One region of the Nonomuraea sp. AD125B genome, then DNA from elsewhere that is predicted to be linked to it. Evidence: riboswitches for the same ligand, from Rfam matches in the RefSeq annotation. Region 1 holds a riboswitch; each other region holds the start of a gene.

Region 1 (3,156 bases):
GTACTCCTCGATCATGTGGACGAGGATCCAGCGGTGCGAGCAGTCGCCGCCGTTGCGCTCCCCCACGGCGTCGAGCGGCCGCGCGGCCGAGATGGCGCGGGCTCGCTCGATCTCGTCCCGCCAGGTCTCGAACGCCTCCTCCACCGACGCGGTGTCCACTTCCTTGAAGTCGGCGTCGTTGTCGCGGTCCTTGTCCCACAGCTTCGGCACGTCCTCGCCGGCGAGCACCCGGCGGAACCAGGCGCGCTCGACGTTCGCCATGTGCCGTACCAGGCCGAGCAGGGACATTCCGGAGGGCTCGGCACTGCGCAGGCGCAACTGCTCGTCGGTCAGGCCGGCGCACTTGACCGCGAGGGTGCCGCGATGCCATTCGAGCCAGTTGTTCAGCACGGTGCGCTCGTCGCCGGTCAGCGGCGGAGGGGTGCGAGGGTCTTCCATGTTCCGTTCAGTTCATCGAGATGTGGACGTGGTCGTAGTGGTTCTCGGTGATGCTGCCGCGGTCGGACATCGCGCGCCAGCCGGAGCCCGAGTTGATGCGCTGCTTCCAGATCACGTACTTGACGCCCAGTTTGCTCTGGTTCTGCAGGGCCCAGGCGGCGATGCGGTCGCCCAGGGCGTTGTTGGCCGCGCTGGGCATGGTGCCGCCCGAGCTCATCATGAAGTCGCAGGCGCGGCCGAGCGGGTGCTCACCGCTGGAGCCGGAGCGGAAGCAGCCCACCGAGAACGGCAGCGCGAAGTTCTTCGTCACCTGCTCGCGCATGAGCCGGGTGCGCGCGGTGATGTTGTCCGAGCCGGCCGGCAGCTCGGGGGCCCAGCTGCCGTCGGAGTTGCGGCCAGTGCCGTACGGGACCAGATCGGCCAGCTTGTCCTTGATGTCGTCGATGACGTCCTCGGCCTCGTCGCGCTGCTTGGCGACCTCGGCCGCGTCCGCGCGGATCTTGACCGCCAGCGCCTCGGCCTCGGCGGCGGCCTTCTTCTTCTCGTCGCGGGCCGTTGCCACGCCCTGCACCAGCGCCTGCTGCTCGGTGGTGAGCTGGTCGAGCACGGCCGCGCTGGCCCCGTCGAGCATGAAGCCCGGCACCGGGGGGTTGCCGTTCTGGTAGCGGAGGCGGGCGAGCTCGGCGACGCGCTGTTCGGAGGCGGCGAGCGTGCGCTCGGCCGTGGCCAGGCGTTCCTTGGCGGTCTCGGCGGTCTCCTGTGCCTTGGCCAGCTCGACGCGTTTGAGGTTGTACTGCTCGATCAGCTTGTCGACCTTGGTGTTGAGCCGCTTGAGCTGGGCGCGGAGCTGTGACTCCGACGGCTTGGGCGCGGCCGCCATCACAGCGGCCGCCTGCGCAGGGTAAGGCGTCGACAGGAGGACGGCGGCGGCGGTGACGAGACCGACGGCGAAGGGCACGGGGGACGAAGCCGCCACGTACAGGGTTCCTCTCCCTCTGCCGGCCGGGTTAGCTGACGGGTTCGGGCGTGAGAGCGTCCCTACCACCGAAGTGGATTCACCCCAGGTGCGGTGGGTCCCCGGCTCCCGGGCGACGCGCCCGGGATTAGGCGTGCGACGGCTGGTGAGGCCGTTGCTTATGGGGATATTAGTGGTAGATCACAAGTAATGCGACCTTAAGTAGAAATCTATTAGTGATCGAGTTGTGATCGGAGCATGCGTGCCGCCTCCTCCGGCAGCACGTCGTTGACGAAGGCGCCCATCGCCGACTCCGACCCCGCCAGATATTTCAGCTTCTCGGGCGCCCGCCTGATGCTGAACAGCTCAAGCCGCAGGTAGGCGAGGTCCCGCCCCTCGCGCACGGGCGCCTGGTGCCAGGCCGCGATGTACGGCATCACGACCCCGAACAGCCCGTCGAAGGCCCGCAGCACCGAGGTGTAGAGCGGCGCGAACGCGGCCCGCTCCGCCTCCGTCAGCGCCGGCAGGTCCGGCACCTGCCGGTGCGGGTAGACGTGCACCTCGAACGGCCAGCGCGCGGCGGCCGGCACGAACGCCGTCCAGTGCTCGTTGGAGGTCACGACCCGCGTGCCCGCCGCGCGCTCGGCGGCGAGGACGTCGGCGAACAGGTTGCCGGGGCCCTTGTGCCGGGAGGCCGCGCCGAGGTTGAGCTTGGTGCGCGGGGTGACGTACGGGTAGGCGTAGATCTGACCGTGCGGATGCGCGAGCGTGATGCCGATCTCCGAGCCGCGGTTCTCGAAGCAGAACACCTGCTCCACGCCCTCGACGGCGGACAGCTCGGCGGTGCGGTCGGCCCATGCCTCCATGACCAGCTCGACCTGGTCGTCGGAGAGGCGGGAGAAGCTGGAGTCGTGGTCGGAGGTGAAGCAGACGACCTCGCAGCGGCCGGCGCCGGGACGGACCTCGCTCAGGCCGCCCACATCCTCATAGGTGCCGAAATTTCGGGAGAAGGACGGGAAGCGGTTCTCGAACACCACGACGTCGTAGTCGTACGCCGGGATCTCCGTGTCGCGGCCGGGCGCCGACGGGCACAGCGGGCACTCGGCCGCCGTGCCCTTCGGCTGGAACGTACGGGTCTGGCGGTGCCCCGCCATCGCGATCCACTCCTCGGTCAGCGGGTCGTAACGCAGCTCGGAGGCCACCGGCCGGGGGCCGAGCTCGCGCCGGTCCACCGCGCTCCGGTCGGCGTCGTCCCTCCGGTCGAAGTAGATGAGCTCCCGGCCGTCGGCCAGATGGGTGATGGTGCGCTTCACAGCGTGCCCTCTTCCGCGATGATGAGTTCGCCGGCCCGGTCGGCCAGCTCCGTGCGTGCTTCCTCGGGCAGCGCCGCGTCGCTGATGACCACGTCGGCCTCGCTCAGCTCGGCGATGGTGCTGATGCCGACCGTGTTCCACTTGGTGTGGTCGGCGGGCACCACCAGGCGGCCGGCGGCGCTCACCAGCTCCCTGTCGGTCTCGGACTCCAGCAGGTTGGGCGTGGTGAAGCCGGCCCGGACGCTCATGCCGTGGACGCCGAGGAAGAGCGTGTCCACGTGCAGGCGGCGGATCGCGGCCACGGCGACCGGGCCCACCAGCGCGTCCGAGGGTGTACGGACGCCGCCGGTCAGCACCACCGTGCGGTCGGCACGCGGGTTGCGGTGGAAGACGTCGGCGACGGGGACCGAGTTGGTGATCACGGTCAGCTCGGGCACGGCGATCAGGTGA
Region 2 (3,156 bases), on a different contig from region 1:
GGCCGAATCGGTGCGGCGGATGGGAGCCAGACCGGTTCCGTCTGCTCTGCTGTTGCGCCGGCTTGGTCGCGCCTAGATTACGAATTTAAGGTTTTACCCGTTGAGGTGAGACCTCACCCGCCACTTCTGTACTATTCGCCCCAGATGTTTACCCTGGGAGGCGACGCAGTGAGGTTTGGCCGGGTACCGGTGGCCGCGGGGATCGCGTTCGGACTGGTGCTTACCCCCACCGGGGCCGCGATCGCCGATCCCAAGCCGACGCTCGCTCAGGCCAAGGCCAAGCTGGAGAAGCTCAACGACAAGGCGGACAAGGTCGTCGACCGCTACAACACGGCCACGGAGCGGTACAAGAAGGCGAAGTCCAGCTACACGGACCTCGACAACAGCTACAAGCGCAAGCTGGCCACCGTCGCCGACCTGCGCGCCCAGGTGATCAGCATGGCCGTCGACAGCTACCAGCTCGGCGGCGACGTCACGTCCCTGCCGGGCTTCCTCGGCGCCGACAACCCCGACGACTTCCTCGCCCGCCTCGCGCTGACCGGCCAGATCTCCAAGGAACGGGCCGAGAAGCTGAGCGCCTTCGACCGGGAGAACCGCGGGCTCAAGACCGAGCGGGACAAGGCCGAGAAGGCCCTGGAGGCGGCCGACAAGGAGCGCGACGGGGTCCAGAAGGAACGCGCGGAGATCCTCAAGCTCATCGCCCAGCAGAAGAAGCTGCTGGAGAAGCTGAACGCCTACAACCCGGGCAACCCCAACAGCACCGGCATGAAGTACACCGGCTCCGCGTCGGGCAACGCGGCCTCGGTGCTGCGCTTCGCCTACGCGCAGATCGGCAAGCCGTACGTGTTCGGCGGGACCGGGCCGGGCGGCTACGACTGCTCCGGCCTGACGCAGGCGGCCTGGCGGGCCGCGGGGGTCTCGCTGCCGCGTACGACGTGGCAGCAGTGGGCCTGGGGGGCGAACCGCCGGGTGAGCCTGGACGCGCTGCAGCCCGGGGACCTCATCTTCAGCGAGGGACTGGGGCACGTCAGTATCTACGCGGGCAACGGGCAGATCGTTCACGCGCCGCAGACGGGCGACGTCGTGAAGGTCGTCAAGCTGTCGGCCTACGGGCGGCGGCTCGTGGGCGCCATCCGTCCCTGAGGCCCGTCCGTACGTCCTCCCGCGCCGGCGGCGCGGTGCCCTGTTATCGCAGTGAAAACTGTGACGAAAGTGACAAATCGCCCCTTACTGGGCCCTGTCCCGAGAAGTGTGAGTATGGTCACATTCCGGTAACGGAGGCCGGTCGCCGAGCAGGAGTTTCGATCCTGACTCGGTCCCTTGTCTGATCTTGACAAGCCGCCGTCCGCTTTGCCGATTCGTGAGGTGTCGGCGTAGCTTCTGGCGTCGCGGTGACACGCCATGTCGCCCGCAGAATCCGCCGGTCGCCTCCCGTGCATCCCCATGAGAAAAACCTCGACGGGGCGGCGACCTGCCGAATCCGTGCAGCCAGGAGGCACGGAGCCGGGGAACCACCGATCCCCCTCCCTAGGGGATCAGGGGTGAATCGGCGCTGTTCGCACGCGCCGTAGGGCTACTTCCAGGCCCGAATCCGTCAGCTAACCCGGTAGGCGTTCGTGGAAGTCTCAAGGAGAAATCCTGTCTACCTCCCCGCTTAACCCCCGTCTGTCCCGTCTTGCCCTGAGTGGCGCGGCGCTCACCATGACCGTGACGGCCGGAGGTGTGGTCCTCCACGCCCCGGCGGCTCAGGCGGCGACCACGAGCGACGCGGCCACGACCTCCACGACCTCGGTGCAGACCAGCACGAAGTCGTCGAAGTCCGCCAAGGCCGTCAAGACCGCCAGGTCGGCCAAGGCACGCAAGGTCGCTCGGCAGCAGGCGAAGGCTCACCGGGCCGTCGCCGTGGCCAAGAACCAGATCGGGGACCCGTACCGCTACGGCGGCACCGGCCCCGGCTCGTTCGACTGCTCCGGACTCGTCCAGTACGCCTGGAAGAAGGCCGGAATCAGGCTCCCGCGCGTGGCGAGCAGCCAGTTCGCCCGCACCCGGACGAAGGTCTCCTGGAAGAAGCTCAAGCCAGGCGACCTGATGTTCTTCAACGGGCTCGGCCACGTAGGCATGTACGTCGGCAAGGGCAAGATGATCCACTCGCCCAGGACCGGCGAACGGGTACGTATCGACAAGCTGAGCGGATGGCGCAAATCGTCGTTCGTCGGCGCGGTCCGTCCCGGTATGTGACCACAGCCCCGCCCCGATCCCCGTACGGGATCGGGCGGGGCTGTCGCCTTTTCCCACCCCGGGCACCCGTCCGGCCCGGCTACCATCGGGCATCGTGTCCGACCAGGTGAGCCGACGCCGACGAGCCGCCCCGGCGGCTCTCCTCCTCCTGGTGCCGCTCCTCGCGTTCATCCCGGTCGCGAGCGCGCCGATCGCGGCCGCTCCCGCGCCGCCCGCGGGCGCGCGCGGACTGTGGCCGGGGGAGTCCGTCACCGTCCGTGGGACACGGTCCATGATCATCGCCCCGGCCACGCCCACCTCGTCCGTGTCGCTGGCCGAGCTGGCGCACCTGGCCGACACGGCCGCGCTCCGCGTCGGAACGGTCCTCGGCGAGCCCGTACGCCCCCTCGTGGTCGTCCCCGCCTCCGCCGCCGAGGCGGCCCGCCTGGCCGGGACCGGCCCGATCGAGGGCCTCGCCGCGCTCGCCGACGGCGACCGGGTGCTCGTCGTCCCCGAGGTCTTCGCCCGCCTCAACCCCACCGGCAGGGACGTCGTCCTGGCGCACGAGCTCACCCACGTCGCCGCCAGCACCGACCGCCTCCCCATCTGGCTGTACGAGGGTTTCGCCGACTACGTCGGCTACCGCGACTCGGGACTGCCCGTACGGACGGCCGCCGCCGAACTGGCGGACGAGGTGCGCGCGGGACGCCTGCCCGCCGCACTGCCCGGCCCCGCCGCCTTCGCCGCCGACGGGAGCGACCCGGCGCGGCTCGCACGGGCTTACCAGGAGGCCTGGCTGGCGTGTCGCTTCCTCGCCGACCGCTTCGGCGAGGGGACTCTGGTACGCCTCTACCGTGAGGCCCGGGTGGACGGCGCCGACCGGGCACTCGCCGGGCTCGGGCTCTCCACGGCCACGCTGACGGCCCGCTGGCGCGCGTA
Region 3 (3,156 bases), on a different contig from region 1:
CGCGGCACGGCGTCCGCGAGCGCGCCCTCCAGGCGGCGTTCGAGCTCGCGCCGGAAGCCCAGGAGCGACGGCTGCCACTCCCAGCGGTCGTCCACCCCGGCGAAGCCGCGGTAGTGCAGCTCGTAGCAGGCGAACAGGGCGAGCTGCAGGTCGCCGTCCGCCAGGGCCGTGGCGCAGGGGCCAGGGGTTGCCGGCGGCGGGTCCAGGTCGGCGGGCGGCCCGGCGAGGCGTTCGAAGAGCTCGGCGGTGAGGGGGCCGCGGGCGGCGGGCAGGTGCATCCGGCTCCGCTGCCCGGGGCCCTCACGTCCAAACCGGGCGCGCCGGGCAGCGCGGCGGTCGCGGGCCGGGCACGGCGGGACCGCGATGATGGGAGGGAAGATCACGATGACAGGAGCCACACATGCAGATCGGTGTCGTCTTCCCGCAGTCCGAGATCGGCGCGGACCCGGGCGCCGTACGCGCCTACGGCCGGCGCGTCGAGGAACTGGGCTTTCGCCACGTGCTCGCCTACGACCACGTCGTGGGCGCCGACCCGGCCGTGCACCAGGGCTGGAGCGGCCCCTATGACGTGCACACGACCTTCCACGAGCCGATGGTGATGTTCGGCTACCTGGCCGCGCTGACGTCGCTGGAGCTGGTCACCGGCATCATCATCCTGCCGCAGCGGCAGGCGGTGCTGGCCGCCAAGCAGGCCGCCGAGGTCGACCTGCTGACCGGCGGACGCTTCCGCATGGGCGTGGGGCTGGGCTGGAACCACGTCGAGTACGAAGCGCTCGGCGCGGACTTCGGCACCCGCGGCAAGCGGATCGAGGAGCAGGTCGCGCTGATGCGCGAGCTCTGGTGCGAGCAGACGGTCACCTTCGAGGGCGAGTACCACCGGGTGAGCGCCGCCGGGCTCGCGCCGCTGCCGGTGCAGCGGCCGATCCCGGTCTGGTTCGGCGCGCAGTCGCCCCCGGCCTACCGGCGGGCCGGGCGGCTGGCCGACGGCTGGTTCCCCCAGATGTCCCCGGGGCCGGAGCTCGACCAGGCCAAGGCCATGGTCGAGGAGGCCGCCACGCAGGCCGGCCGCGACCCGTCCGGGCTCGGCATGGAGGGCCGGGCGGGGTGGACGGGCGACGCCGAGGCGCTGGTCGACCTCGCCGGGCGCTGGCGGGAGGCGGGCGCGACGCACCTCTCGATCAACACGATGGGGGCGGGCCTCGGCCCGGTCGAGGGACACCTGGAAGCTCTGGAGGAGGCCGCCGCCGCGCTCGGGCTGGGACGCGGCTGAGAGCACACCCGCACGTTACCTTCGCCGCCCGTCATGGGGATTTCGTGACCGGGGAATTACGCAGGTCAGAGGGGTGTTGTACGGTCCAGTGAGCGTGGCCGCGACCTCAGCCGCAGAGCGAGTGACCACCGGGCCGCGCTCGCCCGCGTCCGCCTCGCGGACGCCACGTTCGATCCCACTCCCACCGCGGGCGTCCGATGCCCGCGGCCGCTGAATCCGCCACTGGCGGAACCGGGGACCCGTTCTCGACCGGGGTGAATCGGCACGTCCATGTGCCGTAGGGCAGCTTCCGCACGCCCGAACCCGTCAGCTAACCCGGTAAGCGGCATGGAAGCGCAAAGGAGCAAACCCCTCATGGCCATCAGCCGTTTCATCCGTGCCCCGAAGCTGAACGCCGCCAAGCTGGCGCTGAGCGGCGCCCTCGCCGTCTCCGCCCTGGGCGCCACCGCCGCCGTGACCGCGGCCGCCGACAGCGCCCCCGCGCAGCCCGCGGCCGCCGCCGCCGCCCAGCAGGGCGTCAGCAACCGCGACGCGCGCGTCAACGTCACCGCCCAGCAGGTCCTCGACCTCGCCCGCGCCCAGGTCGGCACGTCCGAGAACGCCGACGGCGGCGGCACCAAGTTCCAGCAGTGGTACGCCGACTCGGCCCGCGCCGGCGAGACCGTCCAGCGCGACGGCGGCAACAGGAACGCCTACCTGAACGCCCCCTGGTGCTCGATGTTCGTCTCCTGGGTCGGCGAGCAGACCGGCGCCCGTACCCAGGTCGGCTGGGACGCCTACACCGTCGCCCACGCCAAGTGGTTCGCCGCCAACGACCGCTGGGGCACCGAGGCCAAGCCCGGCGCCGTGGTGTTCTTCTCCTGGAGCGGCAGCAAGAGCCTGAGCGCCATCAACCACGTCGGTTTCGTCGTCAAGGACAACGGCGACGGCACGATCTCCACGATCGAGGGCAACACCGGCAACGGCAAGGTCGAGGAGCGGGTCCGCCCGACCTCCCAGGTCGTCGGCTACGGCTACCCGAACTACGCCGCCTGACCCGCTCACTCCTCCGGAGGCCAGTTCCTGAGCACCGCGTCGAGAGCGTCGAGGGTCCGCGCCCAGGACACGTCCACCTCGCGCGGGGTGCGGGCGAAGCCGCCCTGCGTCTCCAGGCTGACGAAACCGTGGAAGGTGCTGTGCAGCATGCGCACGGCGTCGGTCTGGGCGGGCTCGGGCAGGTCGTAGCCGCGCAGGATGGCCCTGGTCATCTCGGCGTGCCGGCGGGCGGCGCTGGCGTAGGCGGTCTCGTCGTCGAGCTCGATCTGCCCGGCGGCGTACCGGCCGGGGTGCTCCTTGGCGTAGCCGCGGTAGGCGTCGGCGAAGGCCACCAGCGCGTCCTTGCCGGCGCGGCCGGCGAGGGCGGCGGCGGCCCGCTCGGCGAGCTCGGCGAGGGCGAGGACCGCCACCCGCACCCGCAGCTCCTGGGCGTCCCTGACGTGGGAGTAGAGCGCGGCGGGCTTGACGCCGAACCGGCGGGCGAGCGCCGAGACCGTCAGGTTGTGGAAGCCGAGCTCGTCGGCCAGCTCCGCCGCCGCCCGGGTCAGGCGTTCCGCGGTCAGTCCCGCTCGTGCCACGCGCCCTCCATCACTTAAAGCCTTTAAGCATTTGCATAATAGCATTAAGGAAACTAGCCTCGCCGCTCATGAGACCTCTCACCGAGCGCGAGATCCGCGCGTCCCTCATCAACTGCTCGAAGGGTGAGGCCAAGCGCGCCGGCGTGCCGAAGGACCTGCCCGACCAGCCCTGGGACGACCTCGACTTCCTCGGCTGGCGGGATCCGGGCGCGCCGGAACGCGCGTACCTGGTGGCCGAGCGCGACGGCGCCCTCGTCGGGGTGGCGCTCCGCG

What was found. Region 1 has a riboswitch for cyclic di-AMP ahead of ACBR40_RS43575 (coiled-coil domain-containing protein). Riboswitches for the same ligand answer to the same signal wherever they lie in the genome.
Region 2: another riboswitch for cyclic di-AMP. It lies ahead of ACBR40_RS24985 (C40 family peptidase); the one in region 1 lies ahead of ACBR40_RS43575 (coiled-coil domain-containing protein).
Region 3: another riboswitch for cyclic di-AMP. It lies ahead of ACBR40_RS04080 (CHAP domain-containing protein); the one in region 1 lies ahead of ACBR40_RS43575 (coiled-coil domain-containing protein).

Annotation. Positions count from the first base shown of each region.
Region 1 is NZ_JBGLOU010000026.1:9,615-12,770, forward strand. Features, by position in the region: gene ACBR40_RS43570 (DinB family protein) at 1-438, opposite strand, end outside; gene ACBR40_RS43575 (coiled-coil domain-containing protein) at 446-1,414, opposite strand; cyclic di-AMP (ydaO/yuaA leader) riboswitch at 1,421-1,558, opposite strand; gene galT (galactose-1-phosphate uridylyltransferase) at 1,627-2,706, opposite strand; gene ACBR40_RS43585 (DeoR/GlpR family DNA-binding transcription regulator) at 2,703-3,156, opposite strand, start outside.
Region 2 is NZ_JBGLOU010000009.1:281,064-284,219, reverse strand. Features, by position in the region: gene ACBR40_RS24995 (NYN domain-containing protein) at 1-76, shown strand, start outside; gene ACBR40_RS24990 (NlpC/P60 family protein) at 217-1,143, shown strand; cyclic di-AMP (ydaO/yuaA leader) riboswitch at 1,463-1,628, shown strand; gene ACBR40_RS24985 (C40 family peptidase) at 1,702-2,238, shown strand; gene ACBR40_RS24980 (hypothetical protein) at 2,333-3,156, shown strand, end outside.
Region 3 is NZ_JBGLOU010000001.1:880,786-883,941, reverse strand. Features, by position in the region: gene ACBR40_RS04090 (iron-containing redox enzyme family protein) at 1-383, opposite strand, end outside; gene ACBR40_RS04085 (LLM class F420-dependent oxidoreductase) at 401-1,270, shown strand; cyclic di-AMP (ydaO/yuaA leader) riboswitch at 1,469-1,610, shown strand; gene ACBR40_RS04080 (CHAP domain-containing protein) at 1,625-2,305, shown strand; gene ACBR40_RS04075 (TetR/AcrR family transcriptional regulator) at 2,311-2,883, opposite strand; gene ACBR40_RS04070 (FBP domain-containing protein) at 2,952-3,156, shown strand, end outside.